Regions from separate parts of the Arthrobacter sp. SD76 genome, predicted to be linked through region 2. Evidence: riboswitches for the same ligand, from Rfam matches in the RefSeq annotation. Region 2 holds a riboswitch; each other region holds the start of a gene.
What was found. A riboswitch is a leader RNA that binds a small molecule or an ion and turns the genes downstream of it on or off. The one in region 2 is predicted to bind thiamine pyrophosphate.
Positions count from the first base shown of each region.

Region 1: linked by a shared signal. The riboswitch ahead of ACPEE0_RS00265 (ECF transporter S component) and the one ahead of thiO (glycine oxidase ThiO) in region 2 are both predicted to bind thiamine pyrophosphate.
Region 3: linked by a shared signal. The riboswitch ahead of thiD (bifunctional hydroxymethylpyrimidine kinase/phosphomethylpyrimidine kinase) and the one ahead of thiO (glycine oxidase ThiO) in region 2 are both predicted to bind thiamine pyrophosphate.
Region 4: linked by a shared signal. The riboswitch ahead of thiC (phosphomethylpyrimidine synthase ThiC) and the one ahead of thiO (glycine oxidase ThiO) in region 2 are both predicted to bind thiamine pyrophosphate.

Region 1 is NZ_JBNBLR010000001.1:63,351-68,157, forward strand. It holds gene ACPEE0_RS00245 (iron-containing redox enzyme family protein) at 1-914, opposite strand, end outside; gene ACPEE0_RS00250 (DUF4383 domain-containing protein) at 976-1,434, opposite strand; gene ACPEE0_RS00255 (hypothetical protein) at 1,546-1,752, opposite strand; gene ACPEE0_RS00260 (heme-degrading domain-containing protein) at 1,749-2,300, opposite strand; TPP riboswitch at 2,381-2,517, shown strand; partial or broken gene ACPEE0_RS00265 (ECF transporter S component) at 2,576-3,198, shown strand; gene ACPEE0_RS00270 (ABC transporter ATP-binding protein) at 3,198-4,751, shown strand; gene ACPEE0_RS00275 (energy-coupling factor transporter transmembrane component T family protein) at 4,783-4,807, shown strand, end outside.
Region 2 is NZ_JBNBLR010000001.1:1,231,146-1,235,952, forward strand. It holds gene ACPEE0_RS06125 (RNB domain-containing ribonuclease) at 1-1,079, opposite strand, end outside; gene thiE (thiamine phosphate synthase) at 1,178-1,909, opposite strand; TPP riboswitch at 1,937-2,055, shown strand; gene thiO (glycine oxidase ThiO) at 2,048-3,367, shown strand; gene thiS (sulfur carrier protein ThiS) at 3,364-3,600, shown strand; partial or broken gene ACPEE0_RS06145 (thiazole synthase) at 3,605-4,420, shown strand; gene ACPEE0_RS06150 (4a-hydroxytetrahydrobiopterin dehydratase) at 4,463-4,807, shown strand, end outside.
Region 3 is NZ_JBNBLR010000001.1:1,675,138-1,679,944, reverse strand. It holds partial or broken gene thiD (bifunctional hydroxymethylpyrimidine kinase/phosphomethylpyrimidine kinase) at 228-1,694, opposite strand; TPP riboswitch at 1,786-1,883, opposite strand; gene ACPEE0_RS08345 (Rne/Rng family ribonuclease) at 2,028-4,807, opposite strand, start outside.
Region 4 is NZ_JBNBLR010000001.1:1,547,969-1,552,775, reverse strand. It holds gene ACPEE0_RS07605 (hypothetical protein) at 64-504, opposite strand; gene ACPEE0_RS07600 (VOC family protein) at 592-1,467, opposite strand; partial or broken gene ACPEE0_RS07595 (amidohydrolase family protein) at 1,557-2,644, opposite strand; TPP riboswitch at 2,724-2,831, shown strand; partial or broken gene thiC (phosphomethylpyrimidine synthase ThiC) at 2,826-4,654, shown strand; partial or broken gene ACPEE0_RS07585 (alpha/beta hydrolase) at 4,722-4,807, opposite strand, start outside.

The sequences.
Region 1 (4,807 bases), 1.2 Mb from region 2:
TCCACCAGCCCGCCGGCAAGGTCGCGGCCCGCGATCTGCTCGTGGACCGCATCGGCTTCCACATGTTCGTCGAAGTAGTGGGTGACGCCGGCATCGAAGCCGTGGCGGCGGAAGCCGTTGCCGTAGAACCGGTTGGGCTGCGAAGACGTCATCTCATAAATGGCCAGGTGCCCGATGATGGCGCCGCGGAGGCGCCGGTTCAGCCCGCACAGGGACATCAGGTTGACGGCCGCCAGGGAAACCGCCGGAACGGTATCGACGTACGCGCCGTAGGAGTCATCCATCCCCAGCCCCCGCATGGTCCGGGCGAACAGGGCGCTGTGCATCCGGTCCGGACGTCCGCCGCCGTACTCGTCCGCCTGGATTTCCACCAGCGCCGCCTTGGCCCGGCCGCTGAGGCGGGGGATCGCCCACGTGTGCGGATCCGCCTCCTTCAGCTGGTACACGGACTTATGGATCAGGAACTCCTTGAGCTGGTCAAGGCTGGCCTTCCTGGCCACATAGCGGGAGACGCTGGGGCCGGTGTCCCTGCCGGCAAGGCCGAACAGCACATCTGCCACTGCGTCGCTGGTGAGGTCGGCGGCAGCCGGAAGGTCCAGCTCTCCGGCGGCGTCGCCGGCTGCCGCGCGAAGGGCCGCCTCAAACGGCTTTTCCAGGGCCTGACGGACCTGGATCAGCCCGGCATCCCATTCCCACTCGTCCGTGACGCCGTCGAGGCCGGAGTAGTGCAGTTCGTACAGGCAGAAGAGGGCCAGCTGGGCATCGTCGTCGCCGATGATGTCCGCAGTTTCCGCCAGCCGGTTCAAGGTGAGCTCCCGCAGCCCGGCCAGGGCTTCGGCCGGGCCCGCCGGCGCACCCGCCAGGACGTCGAGCAGCATGCCGCTGATGGGGCCTCGGGGTTCCGGGATTCGCATGGGATGCTCCTTGGTTTCGGGTTGTGGCGGTGCCGTCTGCGCTGGCGGCAGGTGGGTCAGGTCAGGATTTCCGGCTGCCCGCCGGGGTGGTCCGTGGCGAGAGGAGGACGGCAATGACGATCATGGCCAGCCCCAGAATGAGGTGGAGCCAGTTGTCCGCATAGTTTTCGGGGATGAAGTTGGCGGGGGTCTCGTCCCCGATGAGCAGGCCGTACAGCCACAGGACCAGGTAGATGACGCCGCCGTACGTGAGGAAGTTCCGGGCCTGCCGGTGGGTGCGTGCCATGAACAGTCCGGCGGCGCCGAACAGGAGGTGGACAAGGTTGTGGAGGACGGACACCTGGAATATGCCCAGCAGCAGGGCCCCCGAGCCGGGTCCGGCGAAGCCAAGGGAGCCATAGTTGCTGGTAATGCCCGGAACGAACCCAAGGGTGCCGGCGAACAGGAAGACGCCGGCAACGCCCAGCGCGGACCACTGCAGTGCGGTCCGGACGCCGGGTGGACGGGTGCTGACTGCCATGTCCTGGACTCCTCGTACGCGGTGGAAACAACATAGTAAGCATGATTACTAATAAAAGCTAAGCAAGCTTGGTTTCCGCGCCCGGAGCTAAGGCCGGTCAGGATGTTCCCGTCAGGCCGGTCCGGTCCAGGTGTAGGGGTTCGGGTGGTGCCCGCCGCTGCGGGCCTGGTCGTACCCCTGCTGCCATGCCTTGCCGACGGCGGACACCAGCTCGGCCAGCAGGGGATAGTAGGGATGGTCCGGGCCGATAAAGATCATCTCGTCCTCCGCCCTGTCCACCGCCGCCCGGACGGGGTTGTCAGCGGGATTGCCGGTCATGGTGCCCCGTCAGCCCCGGCGGACCGCAACACCTCACGCATGGCCTCCACCACCAGGTCATGGTCCTGCACCTGCGGCAGTCCGGATACGGTGACGGTGGCAACTGCCCCCACCCCCGTTACGTAAACGGGGATAGAGCCGCCGTGGGCCGCATAGCGGCTCTGGTCGAACCAGCCTTCGTCCTCGATCCGGCCTCCGCGCAGGCGCCCGCGAAGCCCTACCAGCAGGGAGGGCACCTCGTACCGCGCAGCGGTCCGTTGCTTCGCCCGGATCCAGTGCTCGTTGTCCGGCGTGGCGCCCGGCAGTGCCACATGGAACAGCACCTGTTCACCCTTGGTGATGTCGATCGCGATGGGCAGGCTGCGCTCCTTGCCCAGCTCCACCAGGAGGAGGCCAAGGTTGAGCGCGTCATCCATCGAGAAGCCCGGGAACTGGAGTTCGTGGATTTCACCCTCGATGCGGCCGATGAGGGCCTGCAGGGATCCCTCCGGCTGGGCGTCCTCGGAGTCCGGGTCGAACTCGGTCACATGCGGCTCATTGGCGGTCATGGCCCACAATCTACCCCTGTCCAGGTGTAAACTGGACCACGCCCAACAGGGCAATCCAACGCATCATCCAAGCAAGCAACACATAACGACAGGGGAGCGCCGCCGTCGGACCTGGCAAGGCCGGGAACCGCAGGTGGGCGCTGAGAGTGCGGACAGCCGCAGACCCTCGAACCTGATCCGGTTAGTACCGGCGCAAGGGAGTCGAGTTCTCGAAGTCCGGCAGCGGCGAAGTGCCGACTGCCGTGCTTTCCCCTCCTGTTTCCCAGGAGGATTCCATGAGCACTGCAGCAATCAAGAAGACCACCAGCAAGTCCTGGCGCGTCGTGGACATCGTGGTGGCGGCCCTGATCGCCATCGCCGGCGGCGTCATCTTCTGGGCCTGGTCCAGGGCGCGGCCGCGGTGTCCGGCCCCATGAACGCCGTCTACCCGCCCCTGACCGGCCTGATCGCCGGCGGCTGGATGATCCCGGCCGTGCTGGGCATGCTGATCATCCGCAAGCCCGGCGCAGCCCTGTTCTGCGAGACGGTCGCAGCCACCGGTGAGCTCCTTATGGGCTCGCAGTACGGCGCGTCCGTGCTGTTCTCCGGCTTCGTCCAGGGCCTTGGCGCCGAAATCATCTTCGCGATCTTTGTCTACAAGAAGTTCAACCTGCCGGTGGCGCTGCTGGCAGGTGCTGCCGCAGGCCTGTTCTGCGGCCTGAACGACTCCTTCGCCCCGTGGGGATGGAACATCGCGTACGCCGGCGGCGACAAGCTGGCCTACATCATCTTTACCGCCATCTCCGGCGCGATCATCGCCGGTGCCCTGTCCTGGATCGCCACCCGCGGCCTGGCCAGGACCGGCGTCCTGAGCTCCTTCGCTTCCCGCAAGGCGGCAACGGAGCCCGTCTTCTCCTGATGCAGGCACCCAACCACCACGGCGCGGCCGGGGCGGTGCGGCCGGCCGCAGTCACGGCGCGTGGCTGGGGCTGGCGGCACGCCGGGCGCGCCAAGCCCGCCGTCCACGCCCTTGACCTGGACATTCTGCCGGGGGAGCGCGTCCTGCTGCTCGGACCCTCGGGCGCAGGCAAGTCCACGCTCCTGCATGCCCTCGCGGGGGTCCTGGGCGACGTGAACGACGACGGCGAGGCCGGCGATTCCGACGAGTCCGGTTCGCTCCTGGTCGACGGCGGGTCCCCCCGCGGCCAGCGCGGCCGTGCCGGCCTGATGCAGCAGGACCCCGAAACCCAGGTGGTCCTCTCCAGGGTCGGGGACGACGTCGCCTTCGGCGCCGAGAACCTCGCCGTGCCCCGCGACGCCATCTGGACTCGCGTGCACGAGGCGCTTGCCGACGTCGGGCTGTCCCACCTGCCGCTGGACCATCCGACGTCGGCGCTGTCCGGCGGGCAGAAACAGCGGCTTGCGCTGGCAGGCATCCTGGCGATGCGGCCCGGGCTGATCCTGCTGGACGAACCCACGGCCAACCTTGACCCGGCAGGTGTGCTGGAGGTCCGGGACGCCGTGGCACGCTGCCTGGACAAAACCGGGGCCACGCTGGTGGTGGTGGAGCACCGGGTGTCGGTATGGAAGGACCTGGTGGACCGGATCGTAGTCCTGCGGCCGGGCTCTGCCGCCGACCCCGCTGTCCTCCTCGACGGTCCGCCGGACCGGGTCCTGGACGAGGCCCGCACCATGCTGGCGGCCGCCGGCGTATGGGTGCCCGGCTACGTTCCGGCCACCCGTCCCCGCGCGGGCGACGCCCGGCCGGGCGCCGGAGACCTGCTGCTGGCAGCGGAAAAAACGGCTGTGTCCCGGGAACGCCCGCGCCGCAGCGGGTTCCGGAAAATCCCGCCGGTTCCGGTGCAGGAAGACATCACCGCGCAGGTGCGGGCCGGGCAGGCGCTTGCCATCACCGGGCCCAACGGCGCCGGAAAGTCCACCTTTGCCCTGACCCTCGCGGGCCTGCTGGAGCCGGTCACGGGCAAAATCTCCGCAACAACAAACCTCAGCCGGGACGCCGGAATCGACCCCTTCCGCTGGAAGGCCGAGCAGCTGATCGAGCGGATCGGTACGGTGTTCCAGGAACCGGAGCACCAGTTCGTCACCGGCAGGGTGCGCGATGAACTGCTGTTTGGCCCGCGCCACCTGGGACATGGCGAGGACCGCGTTGACGAGCTGCTGGAACGGCTGAGGCTCACGCCGCTGGTGGACGCCAATCCCTACACCCTTTCCGGCGGGGAAAAGCGGCGGCTCTCGGTGGCCACCGTCCTGGCGGCCAGCCCGCAGGTCCTGGTCCTGGACGAGCCCACGTTCGGCCAGGACGCCAACACCTGGGCCGAACTGGCGTCCTTCCTCTCGGAGCTCCTGGACTCCGGAACGGCCGTGGTATCAGTGACCCACGATGCCGAGTTCACCGCCGCCCTGGGCGGAACCGAACTGAAGCTGGCGGCGGCGGAGAAGGTGGCCCTGTGAGAAAAGGTGGCGCTGTGAGAAAGGCTGACCTGTGAGGCAGGAACTGCACCTGCGCG
Region 2 (4,807 bases):
AAGCGGTCCACCAGCCGCCGCAGGGGAGCGGTGGTGTGCGCGTAGGCCGCACCGATGGCGGCCTGGATGGCGGCCTCCGGGACGCTGCCGTCAAAAGCTGTATAGGAGGCGCCGCGGAACAGCATCCCCGCCGAGTGCATGATGGCGAGCTGCCGCGGTTCGGTCGGGTCCAGGCTGCGCAGGTACTCGCCATAGCTGACCTCGCCGTCCCACGGCTTTCCCAGCGCCTCGGTCTGGAGTTTGAAGTGGTTCAGGGAGCGTTCGTCCGGCGCGGGCATGGTCCGGAGGATGCCCACTTGCCCGTCCAGCATGATCTGCGCAGCGGCCATGCCCGTCATCAGCGAGATCTGCGCGTTCCAGTCCTCCACGGGCAGCTGCGGCGCGGCAGCGATGCGGTAGCCACCGTCGGGGAGCTGGACGATCTCCTGCTCCGGCATGTTCAGGCTGGCGCCGTCACGGGCACGTTCCAGCTCCACGCGCTTGAGCCCAACCTCTTTCAGCAGCTGCAGGACTGGGGATGCGCCGCCTGCGTCCAGTTGGGCCTGCGCGCCTTTGTAGCTCAGCTTGGCGCGGCTGCGCATCCGTGCCCGCCTGACGGAGGCCGAGGTGACATCGGCGTTGCCGTCCAGGCGGAAGTCCCAGACGAAGGCCGGGCACTCCTGGCCGGGCAGCAGGCTCCCTGCCCCTTCGCTGATGACCTCCGGATGCAGCGGAATCCGGCCGTCGGGGGCATAGAAGGTCTGCCCGCGGCGGCGCGTTTCCTGGTCCAGCGGTCCGCCCGGCTTCACGAACGCCGGAACGTCGGCGATGGCGTACAGCACGTGGTAGCCGCCGCCGTCGGCCTCTATGAACAGCGCCTGGTCCAAATCCGTGGACGATGCCGGATCGATGGTGACGAAATCGACGCCGGTCAGGTCATGGGGCGGAAGCTCCAGCGCAGCCACGGCCGCCTCGGCGTCACGGACCGCATGCTCGGGGTACGGCCCGGGAAGCTCGAGCTCGCTCCGCAGCGCGCCCAGGGCCTCTTCCAGCGCATTGTTGTGCTCGTGGACGTTGGGAGCCAGCCGATGGTGTGACACGAAAATCAGCCTAGCCCGAAGACCGCCGATTATGCAGGCCATCGGCGGGATGAACGGCAGGGCCGTGTTGCCCCGCCGGCAGTTCAGGACCCGCCAGTTCAGGAGCCGGCAGCATCCAGGGCGGCCAGGAGTGAGGCCGCCGCTGCGGCGGGGTCCGCCGCTTCGGTGATGGCCCGCACCACCACAATCCTCCGGGCTCCCGCTGCCACCACCTCGCTGACGTTGGAGTGGTCGATGCCGCCGATGGCGAACCACGGCACCTCGTTAGCGGCTTTGGCGGTGGCTGCCGCAGCGTATTTCACCAGGTCGGGTCCCACGGCGGCCCGACCCGGTTTGGTGGGGGTGGCCCAGACCGGCCCCACGCAGAAGTAGTCCAGCCCGGCAGGTCCGGCCGTGGCAACGAGGGCCGCATCCACCTGGTCCGGAGTGTGGCTGGAGAGTCCAATGGCGGCGTTGCCGTTCAGCAAGGTGCGGGCCGCGGGCAGGGGGAGGTCCTTTTGGCCGATGTGGAACACCGGAGCGCCGGACAACACGGCGATGTCGGCGCGGTCGTTCACTGCCCACAGCCTGCCATGGCGCTGCGCGGCTTCCTTCAGGACGGCCAGCAGTTCCAGTTCCTCGGCAGCCTCGATGGCCTTGTCGCGGAGCTGGATGATATCCACTCCGCCGGCGAACGCGGCATCCACGAACTCCGCGAAGTCGCCGCGGTCACGGCGGGCGTCAGTACAGAGGTAGAGACGGGCAGTCTTGAGCCCGGCGGTTCCCCCGGCGGTGGTGAAGGCATCGGTTGCGGAGGCGCCGGCAGCGGAAGGGGAGTGGGACACATTCATGGCTGCAAGCCTAGTTCCTCTACACTTGCCTCGTACTGCGGGAGCCTGCGGCAGCTGTCATAAAGCGCCGGGCTGAGAGGGCGTCAGAGCCGACCGCTTGACCTGATCCGGGTAATGCCGGCGTAGGGAAGGAGACACATGGGCACCCCCAACACGGCACCCCCGCAACCCACCAACGGCACCGTCAGGGCCGACGTCGCGGTCATTGGCGGCGGAGTTGTGGGCCACGTGATCGCCTGGGAGGCACTGCGCTCGGGCCGCAGCGTCGCGCTGATCGATGACGCACCCGGCAGCGGCGCCAGCTGGGCCGCCGCAGGGATGCTGGCGCCGGTGAGCGAGCTGCACTACCAGGAAGAGGACCTCCTCGACCTGATGCTCGCATCCTCGGCCCGGTGGCCCGGTTTTATCGCCGACCTGGCCGCTGCGTCCGGCGAAAGGACCGGATACCTGACGACGCCGACCCTCGCCGTGGGTGCCGACGCCGCCGACCGCCGGGCCTTGATGGATTTGCGCGCGGTCCAGCAGGCCAACGGCCTGGCTGTTGAGCCTTTGACCGTCCGCGAGGCGCGGCGGCGGGAACCGTTGCTGAGCCCCGCCATCGCCTGCGCACTTGACACCCCCGCCGACCACCAGGTCGATCCCAGGCGCCTGGTGTCCTGCCTTCGCAACGCCCTGGCGGGGGAAACTGCCAGCAGCGGCCGCGCAGCTGCGGGTGCAGTGGATGGGTATGCCGTGCCGGACAGGGCCGTTGGACTGCTGTGGGCTGATGGCACTGTTGCGGGAGTCCGGCTTGCCGGACGCGGTACAGTCCTGGCCGGAGAAACCGTGGTGGCCAACGGACTGGATGCCGCTGCGCTGGCGGACCTGCCTGAGGGCCTGCACCTGCCGCTGCGGCCGGTGCACGGGGACATCCTCCGGCTCGCCGTACCGCAGCACCTCCAGCCGCTGGTCACGGCCACCGTACGCGGACTGGTCCGCGGTGTACCCGTGTACATCGTCCCCCGGGAGGACGGGACGGTGGTGATCGGAGCCACCCAGCGTGAGGATGCCCCCGCCAGGGGCGTTGCAGCCCCACAAGCTGCCCGGTCCGCTGCCGGAACGGTATCCGCCGGCGGTGTCTACCAGCTCCTCCGGGACGCGCAGGTCCTGGTCCCCGCCGTCGCCGAGCTGGAATTGCTGGAGTGTACGGCGCGGGCCCGGCCGGCGACCCCGGACAACGCCCCGCTCCTGGGCAGGGTGCCCGCCGCTCCAGGCTCCACCCCGGGCGGGCACATCGCGGGCCTGGTCATCGCCACCGGATTCTTCCGGCACGGCGTCCTCCTGTCACCCGCAGCCGGTGCCATCTGCCGGGACCTGATGGACGGCACAACGGACCCCCGCTGGGAGCCGTTCAACCCTGGCCGCTTCTCCGGCCGCGAATCCTCCGCTGCAAGCGTCAACATCAAGGAGACAGCATGAACATCACCCTGAACGGAAACCACCATACGGTGGCTGAGGGGGCGTGCATCACCACGCTCGTCAGCCAGGTCACCGGCCGCACCGTGGGGGCTGACGGCCAGGCCAGCGACGGGAACAGGCTGGGCGTCGCCGTGGCGCACAACGCACAGGTGGTTCCCCGGAGCCAATGGTTCGCGACGGCGCTCGCCGACGGTGACGACGTCGAGCTTGTCACGGCAGTGCAGGGAGGCTGACACCATGACGGAATCCACCACCCTGACCTCCACGGCTGCACCCGGCCTGGATGATGTCCTGGTCATCGACGGCGTGCCCCTTGGCGTCCCGGCTCATCATGGGAACCGGCGGCGCGCCGAGCCTGGACGGGCTTGGCGCGGCGCTCCTCGCCTCCGGCACGTCCCTGACCACCGTGGCGATGCGGCGCTACTCCACTGCGGAAACGGGCTCGCTGTTCCAGCTCCTGGTGGACCACGGCATCCGGGTCCTGCCGAACACCGCCGGATGCTTCACCGCCCGGGACGCCGTCCTCACCGCCGAACTCGCCCGCGAAGCGCTGGAAACGGACTGGGTGAAGCTCGAAGTCATTGCCGACGAACACACGCTCCTTCCCGACGCCGTCGAGCTGGTGGAGGCCACCGAACAGCTGGTCAACCGCGGCTTCAAGGTGTTTGCGTACACCAACGACGACCCGTCCTGGCGCTGCGGCTGGAGAACCTCGGCGCCACCGCCGTGATGCCGCTGGGGGCTCCCATCGGCACGGGGCTGGGAATCCTGAACCCGCACAACATTGAGCTCATCGTCTCCCGCGCCTCGGTCCCGGTGGTCCTGGATGCCGGGATCGGTACGGCCTCCGACGCTGCCCTTGCCATGGAGCTCGGCTGCGACGCCGTGCTGCTGGCCACGGCGGTGACCCGCGCACAGAACCCGGCCCTGATGGGGGAGGCATTCAAACACGCCGTCATCGCCGGTAGGCTGGCGAAAGCGGCGGGCCGCATTCCCCGCCGCGAACACGCGCTGGCATCGTCGGCAATGGAAGGCCGGGCCGAGTTCCTCTAGCCCGGCACACGCCGGTTGATGCCCCTGGACCAAGGAGCAGCAGTGGCCGGCAAAGATGCCCTTCCCCGGGAACAGATCGACCAGGCCCTGGCAGGGCTGCCCGGCTGGCGGTACCACGACGGCGGCCTGGTCACCGTCTTCAAGACGCCGACGGCGGCTGCCGCACTCGAGCTGATTGCCGCCGTCGGACGCCTTGCTGAGGAACAGAACCACCACCCGGACCTGGACTGGCGCTACAACCGCGTCTTCATCCGCTACTCGTCGCACGACGCAGGCGGGCAGGTGACAGAACGGGACCTCGCCGCCGCGGCAGGAGCGAGCGAGGCTGCGGCCGCCGTCGGGGCGAATGCGGAACCCTCGCGCTACCTGTCCGGAAACTCGTCATCC
Region 3 (4,807 bases), 440 kb from region 2:
TTTGCGTGCGGAACCGGCTCTAACAGGCTGGCTTCTCGCTGTGCCTCAACGCCGTGGGGTCATAACCCAAGTGTTGGCGTAAGCACCGAAGAACTAGACTACGCTAATTTCGTCTTCGGCCGCAAATGAGGCTGGCTCCGGCGCGCCGGCTGTGATAGCAACCACAGGCCGGCCGGGCGGCGGGACCGCGCACCAACAATGGTACCGGCGGGACGGGGCCCGGAGGCTCAGGCGTGCAGCCGCGGCGCGTCGAAAAAGTCCACTTCCAGGCGGCAGGACTGTTTAAAGGCCGTGACCATGGCCGCCCGTTCGCCGTCCGAGCCGGCCCGTCCGGTCGCGTCCACGATGGCGATAGCCTTGCGGGTCGCTGCGGCAAAGTCCTCGTCAGCGTAGGTCCGGAGCCACTCCGCGTAGGGGTGGCCGGCCGGTTCCCCCGCGGCGAGGAACTGTGCGTGGAGGGTCTTGCCCACCTCCGCATACAGCCAGAAGCACGGCAGGACAGCCGCGGCAAGCACCGCGTAGCTGCCCGACGCCGAGGCCGCGGTGAGGTGGTCGACGTAGGACTTTGTCACGGGGCCGAGTTCGGCCCGGACGGGACGCGTGCTCAGCCAGGACCGGTGCAGCTCGGACTCAACCTCCAGGCACTGCTGCGCGGATCCGGCCCAGAACAGCTGCTCCGCCTCCGTGGGGGCCAGGGCGCTTGCCCGTGCCAGCACGCGGGAGTAGCCGTTCAGGTAAATGGCGTCCTGGGCCAGGTAGTAGGCAAATTCCCGTTCCGGCAGGCTGCCCGAGACCAGGCCGCGGATGAAGTCCAGGCGGTAGATGGCATCCAGGTCCGCTTCGGCTTCCGCCCGGAGCAGGGCCTCAAACGCCCCCCGGCTGCGGAACGGGCCGCAGGTGGTGGAAGTGGTGCACCGGCCCGTTCCCGGTCCCTACCTCAAGCCGGGCAGAGTCCCCCAGCGCTCCTGCCAGCCAGGGCTTCACTTCCCGCAGCGCCGATTCCCAGTCCCCAGCCGCGCCTGCACCGTGGCCATTGCAGAGGACAGCGAGCAGCCCGTTCCGTGGCTGTTCCTGGTGGCCACCCGCTCCCCCGGCACCTCGATGACTTCGGTCCGCAGCAGGCCGGCGGTGTTGACCAGGGCGTCCGGGCACTGCGCACCTGACAGGTGGCCGCCCTTCACCAGCACGGTTGCTCCGGTGGCGTCGGCCAGCTTCCGGCCTTGTTCCAGGGCCCCGGCCCAGGAATCCTGGGGCTCTTCGCCCACGAGCATCGCAAGTTCGGCCAGGTTCGGCGTGATGAGGTGGGCCAGCGGCAGCAGGTCGCGAAGCGCCGCCTCGGCGGATTCCTGGAGCAGCCGGTCGCCGCTGGTGGCCACCATCACCGGATCGAGGACCACGACGGCGGGACGCACCTTCTCCAGCCAGGTCCGGACTGTGGCGATCACCCCGGCGTCGCCCAGCATGCCGATTTTGACGGCGTCGATGGTGATGTCGTCGCTGATGGCGTCCAGCTGGCTGGCGAGGAATGACGCGGGCGGCAGGTGGACTGCCGCCACGCCGCGGGTGTTCTGCGCTGTGAGCGCGGTGATGGCGGCCATGCCGTAGCCGCCGTGAGCTGCAATGCTTTTCAGGTCCGCCTGGATGCCGGCGCCACCCGACGGGTCCGAACCGGCAATGGACAGGACGCGCGGCACGTCCCGGCCTGCCGCCGGCCGGGCGGACGCGGCCTGGACGGTTGCATCCGGGACAGCGCCTGGCTGGGAAGTTTCCGCGGGTATTAAGAGCGTCGAAGACAAAAGACATCCCTTCGCCGGTACTAGCCGGACAGGTTCAACGGGTCTGGATCTCAGCCGGCCCTTCGCGCGGCACCCCGTGTCGGTTTCCCAGCCTAGCCGCTGACATGGGAGCCCGGGAAAAGTGACAGCCCCCGCATGCAGGAAGTCCCCGCTTCATGGACCGTTCCCCCCGGAATGCGGAGGGGAATCGTCCATGAAACGGGGACTTCCCGGTGGCTGGCCCTGCCCGGGCTAGAGCTCCGAGGCAGGAACGCCGACGCCCAGGATAATGGGCGCCTCGGCGGGCTTTGGCGCGCCTTCCTTGCCTTCCGGTGAGGACGCCGCGGGTTCCGGGGCCTTTGCAGCATGGGTATGTCCGGCACTGGCCGCCGGAACGTTCTCGTGCTGCTGCACGGTGGTTTCGTTGGCGGCACCCTGGGCGCGGCTGGCGCTGCGGTTGCGCCGCGGCCGGCGCTGGCGGGACTGTTCCACCGTGTGGTCAGACCAGTCCTTCCCAGCTTCCGCGGGGGCAACCGGCTGCTCCACCTGCGCCGGAACGGCCTCGGGCCGCTTGGCTTCCGGCTCTTCCGCCGGTGTTTCGGCGGCAGGTGCCGATTCGCCCAGGTGGGCGAACGCTTCGGCAAGCCTGTCCAGGGTGAGGGCCGGGCGGGGCTGCTGCTCTTCCGCATGCTCCACGAACGGAAGGACAACCTTCTCGCCGCCGAAGGTCAAGACAGCCGCAGGACGTGGCGGGGTGCCGGCGTCGTGCTTCTCTTCCACGGCCGGCGCTACCGGCTGGGCGGCCGACTGCGCCTGCCGGGCCGCCGCAACCTCGTCGTCATGCAGGTGCGCCGCGTGCGCGGCCGCCGCGATGTTGGCCAGGGCCAGCCGGGTGGCTTCAGCCTTGGCGTGGCGCTCGGCGTCGGCCGGGTCCGGATGGACGGTGTGGACATGCACCGCGGCTGCCGGGGCAGCCTCGGGCTGCTGGCCGCCGCGTCCGCGCCGGCGCTTGCGGTCAGGGCGTCCCCCGGGCTGGCTGCTGTCGGTCCGCTGGCCCTCGTTCCGGTGGCCTTCGGCCCGGGCGTCAGGCCGGTTGTCGGTGCGCTGGACATGGTGTTCGGCGGCAACGATGTTGGCGCGGCGGTGCTCCACGGGGTCGTCGTGGGTGACGACACCGCGTCCGGCGCAGGCCTCGCACTGCTCCCCGAAGACCTCCAGGAGCCCGGTGCCCATGCGCTTGCGGGTCATCTGGACCAGGCCCAGGGACGTGACCTCGGCGACCTGGTGCTTGGTACGGTCGCGGCCCAGGCACTCCACCAGCCGGCGCAGCACCAGGTCGCGGTTGGATTCCAGGACCATGTCGATGAAGTCGATGACGATGATGCCGCCGATGTCGCGGAGCCGGAGCTGGCGCACCACTTCCTCGGCTGCTTCGAGGTTGTTCTTGGTGACGGTTTCCTCCAGGTTGCCGCCGCTGCCCGTGAACTTGCCCGTGTTGACGTCCACCACGGTCATGGCTTCGGTGCGGTCGATTACCAGGGAACCGCCGGACGGGAGGAAGACCTTCCGTTCCAGGGCCTTGTGGATCTGCTCGTCGATCCGCCAGGCGGCGAAGATGTCCTGGTCCTTGGTCCACTTCTCGAGGCGGCCCACCAGGTCCGGGGCAACGTAGGTGACATAGGCCTCGATGGTGTCCCAGGCCTCTTCGCCGGAGACGATCAGCTTGGAGAAGTCCTCGTTGAAGACGTCGCGCACCACCTTGATGGTGAGGTCCGGTTCGCCGTACAGCAGTTCGGGAGCCAGGACCTTGGTGGAGGTGGACTGGCTTTCGATGCCTTCCCACTGGGCGCGCAGCCGGTTGATGTCGTGCGTGAGCTCTTCCTCGGACGCCCCTTCCGCCGCGGTGCGCACGATGACGCCGGCCTGCTCCGGGAGGCGGTCCTTGAGGATACGCTTGAGCCGGTTGCGTTCGACGTCGGGCAGTTTGCGTGAGATGCCCGTCATGGACCCGCCGGGGACGTACACGAGGTAGCGGCCGGGCAGCGAGATCTGGCTGGTCAGGCGTGCGCCCTTGTGGCCCACCGGGTCCTTGGTCACCTGGACCAGGACGGTGTCGCCCGACTTGAGGGCGTTCTCGATCCGGCGCTGCTTGCCTTCGAGGTTGACGGCTTCCCAGTTGACTTCACCGGCGTACAGGACGGCGTTGCGGCCGCGCCCGATGTCAACGAATGCCGCCTCCATGGAGGGCAGCACGTTCTGGACCTTGCCCAGGTAGACGTTGCCGATCAGCGAGTCCTGCTGGGTCTTGGAGACGAAGTGCTCGGCGAGGACGCCGTCCTCGAGGACTGCGATCTGGATTCTGTCGTCGCGCTGGCGGACGATCATCTGGCGGTCCACGGATTCCCGGCGCGCCAGGAACTCTGCCTCGGTGATCACCGTGCGGCGGCGCCCGGTATCGCGGGACTCACGCCGGCGCTGCTTCTTCGCTTCAAGGCGGGTGGAGCCCTTCACGCTGGTCACGCGGTTGCTCACGGGCGCTTCGCTCACCGCGCGGGGCGCACGGACGCGGGTCACCGTGTTGGGCGGATCGTCGTCCCCGCCGCCGGTCAGTTCGAGGTCCTGGTCGCCGCGGCGCCGCCGGCGCCGCCGGCGGGAGGTGACGCCCTCTTCCAGGAGTGCGGACCCTTCGTCGCCCTCCGCTTCGGCGTCTTCGCCGGCGTCGCCGTCAGTGGCAGCCTCCGCGGCGCGGTCTTCGCTACGGCCGCGGCTGCGGCGGCCACGGCTGCGGCGCCTGCGGCGGCCGGCTGAATCGTCGGTGTCGTCGTCCTCGGCGTCGTCCTCTTCCACTTCCTCGGGGACGGCCGGGGCCGGGCGCACGACAGTGCTCAGGTCGGGGGCCTGGAACAGTACGGAAGTAGGGGAAGCCGGTTCCAGGAACAACGAGGCGAAGGGGCTGGCAGCCTCCTTTGCAGGCTCCTCCGTCTCGGTTGCTTGCCCGGCCACTTGCTGTTGCGGCGCGTCGCTTGCGGCGG
Region 4 (4,807 bases), 320 kb from region 2:
GCGCGGCGCAGGCCGCGGAAGGGCCGGCATTAAGCGCGCTCCAGGACAGGTTGCGCCAAACGCTTACGCGGACCAGACGTACAGCCCTGTCCGTTCTGAATCGTCCACGTCACCGGCCAGTTCGGCCAGCTGCTGGACGTACACACGGGCCTGGGCAGCGCCGAATGGCATGTCCTCCTGCGCCGCCCACTGTTCGGCGACGTCGTCCAGGACATTGCCTTCGCCCTCGGTTTCGTAGGTCAGCAGGTCGGCCAGCGCCCGGACCATGGCAGGGGGTACGGCAAGCAGCGAATCGCTGGTGACATCGACCATCGTCAGCTCGTAGTCGGCTCCCCCGGCGTGCACGGCCGTGCCGGCCAGGTCGCCGAGCTGTTCCACCTCATAGTCCGTGATGTCCGGAATGCGGACGCCCTGGCCGGCGGGGGCTCCCCCGCCTGCGTCCAGGAGACCGGCGCGCTTGAGAGCTGCATCATGGGTGGCGACAAAGATCTCGGTGAAGCCCATTGGGGTAACCTTCCGTCGAAAGTGCGGCGGACGGGGCGGTCACCCGCACCGGCCTTTCGGTTTCAGCCTAGTACGGGGGCGCCGGGGTCAGCGTACTGCCACCCGGATGTTGTTGCGCCACGGGTCCTCGAACAGCAACTCCGCCCCGGTGTGGCTGGACGGTATTCCGGAGACCTTCAGGCGGTCAGCCAGCGCGCCGACGTCGTCACCCGCGGGCACTTCGATGAGGACCTCGCCAAGGCCCAGCGTGTCCTTCCGGGGGCCGGCGCCGCGGCTGTTCCAGACGTTCATGGCCATGTGGTGGTGGTACCGGCCCGCTGAGACGAAGAGGGCCTGCCCGTGCCACCCCGCGGTCTTCTCGAAGCCGAGGATGCCAACGTAGAAGTCGCGGGCGGACTGCACGTCGCCCACCTGGAGGTGGACGTGGCCCACGCCGGCCGCGGTGGTGTGCTGTCCTTCCAGGGATTCCTCCGTGAGGTGCTGCTCAAGGTAGCGCTGCGGCGGCAGCGCCAGGCTGTCCATCACCACGTCCGTCCCGTTCCAGGACCAGTTGCTGCGCGGCCGGTCCCAGTACAGCTCGATGCCGTTGCCTTCGGGGTCGGTGAAATCGAAGGCCTCGCTGACAAGGTGGTCCGCGCTGCCGGTGAACGAGTGCGGGTTGAAGCGTGCGGCGGTGGCGACGGTTGCGGCGAGGGAGGCCTGGTCCTCGAACAGCAGCGCAGTGTGGAAGAGGCCCGCCTCCCCCCTGCCCGGAAGGTTCAGCCCCGGCGCGGGCGCCAGGTGGACAAGCGGCTTCCGGAGGCGGCCGAGGTAGAGGCCGCCGTCCTGCTCGGCAACAACGTCGAGGCCGAGGGCGCGCTGGTAGTAGTCGGTCATGACCTTCATGTCACCGACCTTGAGCATCACGGTGCCCATGGTGAGGTCGGCAGGAAGAAGGTCCTGGCTGGTGGCTTCTGCGGTCATTGAATGCTCCCTGTACTGGCGGCCGCACGGAGGACACGGCCTGTCACAGTTAAAATTCCTTGAAGCTTCAATTTATTCCAAGAGCCTTCTTATGGCCCTGAGATGATGCGGCCTCCCAGCACCACGTGGGAAAGGTCCCGGACGGCCTCCGGGCGGGTACGCGGATCCTTTCGGCAGACAACCACGTCGGCACGCGCCCCCTCAGCCACGCCGTCCGCTCCGAGCCACTCCCGTGCCGACCAGCAGGCGGCGTCCAGCGCAGCCGCCATGGGCAGGCCTGCCTGGTGCAGGGCAAGGATCTCGTCGGCGATCCGCCCGTGCCTGATGACGCTGCCGGCGTCCGTCCCTGCGAAAATCCTCACGCCGGCGTCGTAGGCCTCACCCACGCGCTCCAGGCGCCGCTCCCACAGGGCCATCATGTGCGCCGCGTAGCGCGGGAATTTGTGCCGTGCCTGCGCAGCGATATCGGGGAACGTGGCGATGTTGACCAGGGTGGGGACGATCGGCACGCCCTGTTCCGCAAACCGGGGAAGATGCCGGGCAGGAGGCCGGTGGCGTGCTCGATGCAGTCGATGCCCGCATCCAGCATCTGGTCGAGGGTGTCTTCGGCGAAGCAATGGGCAGTCACCCGGGCGCCTTCGTCATGGGCGGCCCGGACAGCATCCCGGACGACGGCGGCAGGAAACGAGGGTGCCAGGTCCCCGGCCCCGCGGTCGATCCAGTCCCCGACGAGCTTGACCCAGCCGTCGCCGTCGCGGGCCTGTTTGCGCACGGCCTCCACGAGGTGCTCCGGTTCCACCTCGTCAGCGAAGCCGCGGAGGTAGCGGCGTGTGCGGGCCACATGGCGCCCGGCCCGGATCAGCACCGGGAAGTCCCGGCCGCCCTGCATCCACCGGGTGTCAGCCGGCGAGCCGGCGTCACGCACCAGCAGCGTGCCGGCAGCCAGGTCCGCACGGGCCTGGTCCGCCGCGGCAGCGGAGTCCACCGGACCCTCCGGCCCCAGCCCGATGTGGCAGTGCGCATCCACCAGGCCGGGCAGCACCCAGCCGTCCAGCACCCGGCCCGGAGCCTGCTGCGGGCGGACAGATGTCAGCGCCCCGTCCACGGACCACAGGCCGCGGTGTTCGCTGGCCGGCCCGGTCAGCACAGGGCCGCTGAATTCTATGATTTCCGGCATCGGATCCCCTTTTCGTCGCCAGTCAGGCTAACACCGGCAGTTGTGACAAGGATCGGCGGACCGGCTGTGGTAGCTTCGTTCCTGACCACACGGGTGCCCCTGCAGGGGCTGAGATCGGGCTGAGGCAGCCTGCGACCGTCGAACCTGTCCGGGTAATGCCGGCGAAGGAAGTGAGTATTCCTTGAGTACACCAAATGAACAGCTGAGCCCTGCCCAAAACCAGTCCGGGAACGTGCTGCCGGAGGGGAAACCAGCAACTGCCACCCGGTCCCTGGCGTCGCATGCGCTGGCCTTCATCGACGATGGATCGGGCATCCGGGTTCCCGTAACGGAAATCTCCCTGGAACCGTCCCCCAACGGAGACGCGAACCCGCCTTTCCGCACCTACCGGACTGCCGGGCCAGGCAGTGATCCGGTGAGGGGGCTGCCGCCCTTCCGGGCAGCATGGATCGCCGGGCGGGGAGATACCGAGGCGTACAGCGGCAGGGGCAGGAACCTGCTCGACGACGGCCGCTCGGCCGTCCGCCGCGGCGCCGCGTCAGCCGAGTGGAAGGGCGCGCAGCCGGTGCCCCGCCGCGCCGTCGGGGGCCGGACGGTAACCCAGATGCACTACGCCCGGCAGGGCATCATCACCCCCGAAATGCGCTTCGTGGCACTGCGCGAAAACTGCGACGTGGAGCTGGTCCGCAGTGAACTGGCGGCGGGCCGCGCCATCATTCCCAGCAACATCAACCACCCTGAGTCGGAGCCGATGATCATCGGCAAGGCGTTCCTGGTGAAGATCAACGCCAACATCGGCAACTCCGCGGTCACCAGTTCCATCGCGGAAGAGGTGGACAAGCTGCAGTGGGCCACGCAGTGGGGCGCGGACACCGTGATGGACCTCTCCACCGGTGATGACATCCACACCACGCGCGAATGGATCATCCGCAACTCCCCCCGTACCGATCGGTACCGTGCCCATCTACCAGGCGCTGGAGAAGGTCAACGGCGAAGCCAACAAGCTGACCTGGGAGATCTTCCGCGACACCGTCATTGAGCAGTGCGAACAGGGCGTGGACTACATGACGGTGCACGCCGGCGTCCTCCTGCGCTACGTGCCGCTGACTGCAAACCGGGTCACGGGCATCGTGTCGCGCGGCGGCTCCATCATGGCCGGCTGGTGCCTGGCGCACCACCAGGAGAATTTCCTGTACACACACTTCGATGAGCTGTGTGAGATCTTCGCCAGGTACGACGTCGCGTTTTCGCTTGGCGACGGTCTGCGGCCGGGTGCCACGGCCGACGCGAACGACGCCGCCCAGTTTGCCGAACTGGACACGCTGGCCGAGCTCACCCTGCGCGCCTGGGAGTACGACGTCCAGGTGATGGTGGAAGGTCCCGGGCACATCCCCTTCCACCTGGTCCGTGAAAACGTGGAGCGCCAGCAGGAGCTGTGCAAGGGTGCGCCCTTCTACACCCTCGGTCCCTGGTTACCGACGTGGCACCCGGCTACGACCACATCACCTCAGCCATCGGCGCCACGGAAATCGCCCGTTACGGCACCGCGATGCTCTGCTACGTGACACCGAAGGAACACCTGGGCCTGCCCAACAAGGACGACGTCAAGACGGGGGTCATCACCTACAAGATTGCAGCGCACGCTGCGGACCTGGCGAAGGGCCACCCCGGCGCGCACGAACGCGATGACGCCCTGTCCAAGGCGCGCTTCGAATTCCGGTGGCGCGACCAGTTCGCCCTGTCACTGGATCCGGTGACCGCCGAGGCCTTCCATGACGAGACGCTTCCCGCGGAGCCGGCCAAAACGGCACACTTCTGCTCCATGTGCGGGCCCAAGTTCTGCTCCATGCGGATCAGCCAGGACATCCGGGACGAATACGGGTCCGCGGAGGCGCAGGCAGCCCTGGCGGACCGGGCAACCGGCATGCGGGAGAAGAGCCAGGAATCCTGGCGTCGGGCGGCAAGGTCTACCTGCCGGAGCCGCGGCTGCCCGAGGCGGTCTCCCCGTAGAAACCTTCCCCTTCGTCCGGCTGGCAATTGGGGGCCGGCCGGACGGAGGGGAAGCCCGGGCGCTCCGTCAGGAGGCGCGGGCGGACCGGGCCCTGCCGACGTCGCTGATAAAGGAGCGGACGGCCCGGTCCCCGTCGGGGAATCATGCGGCCG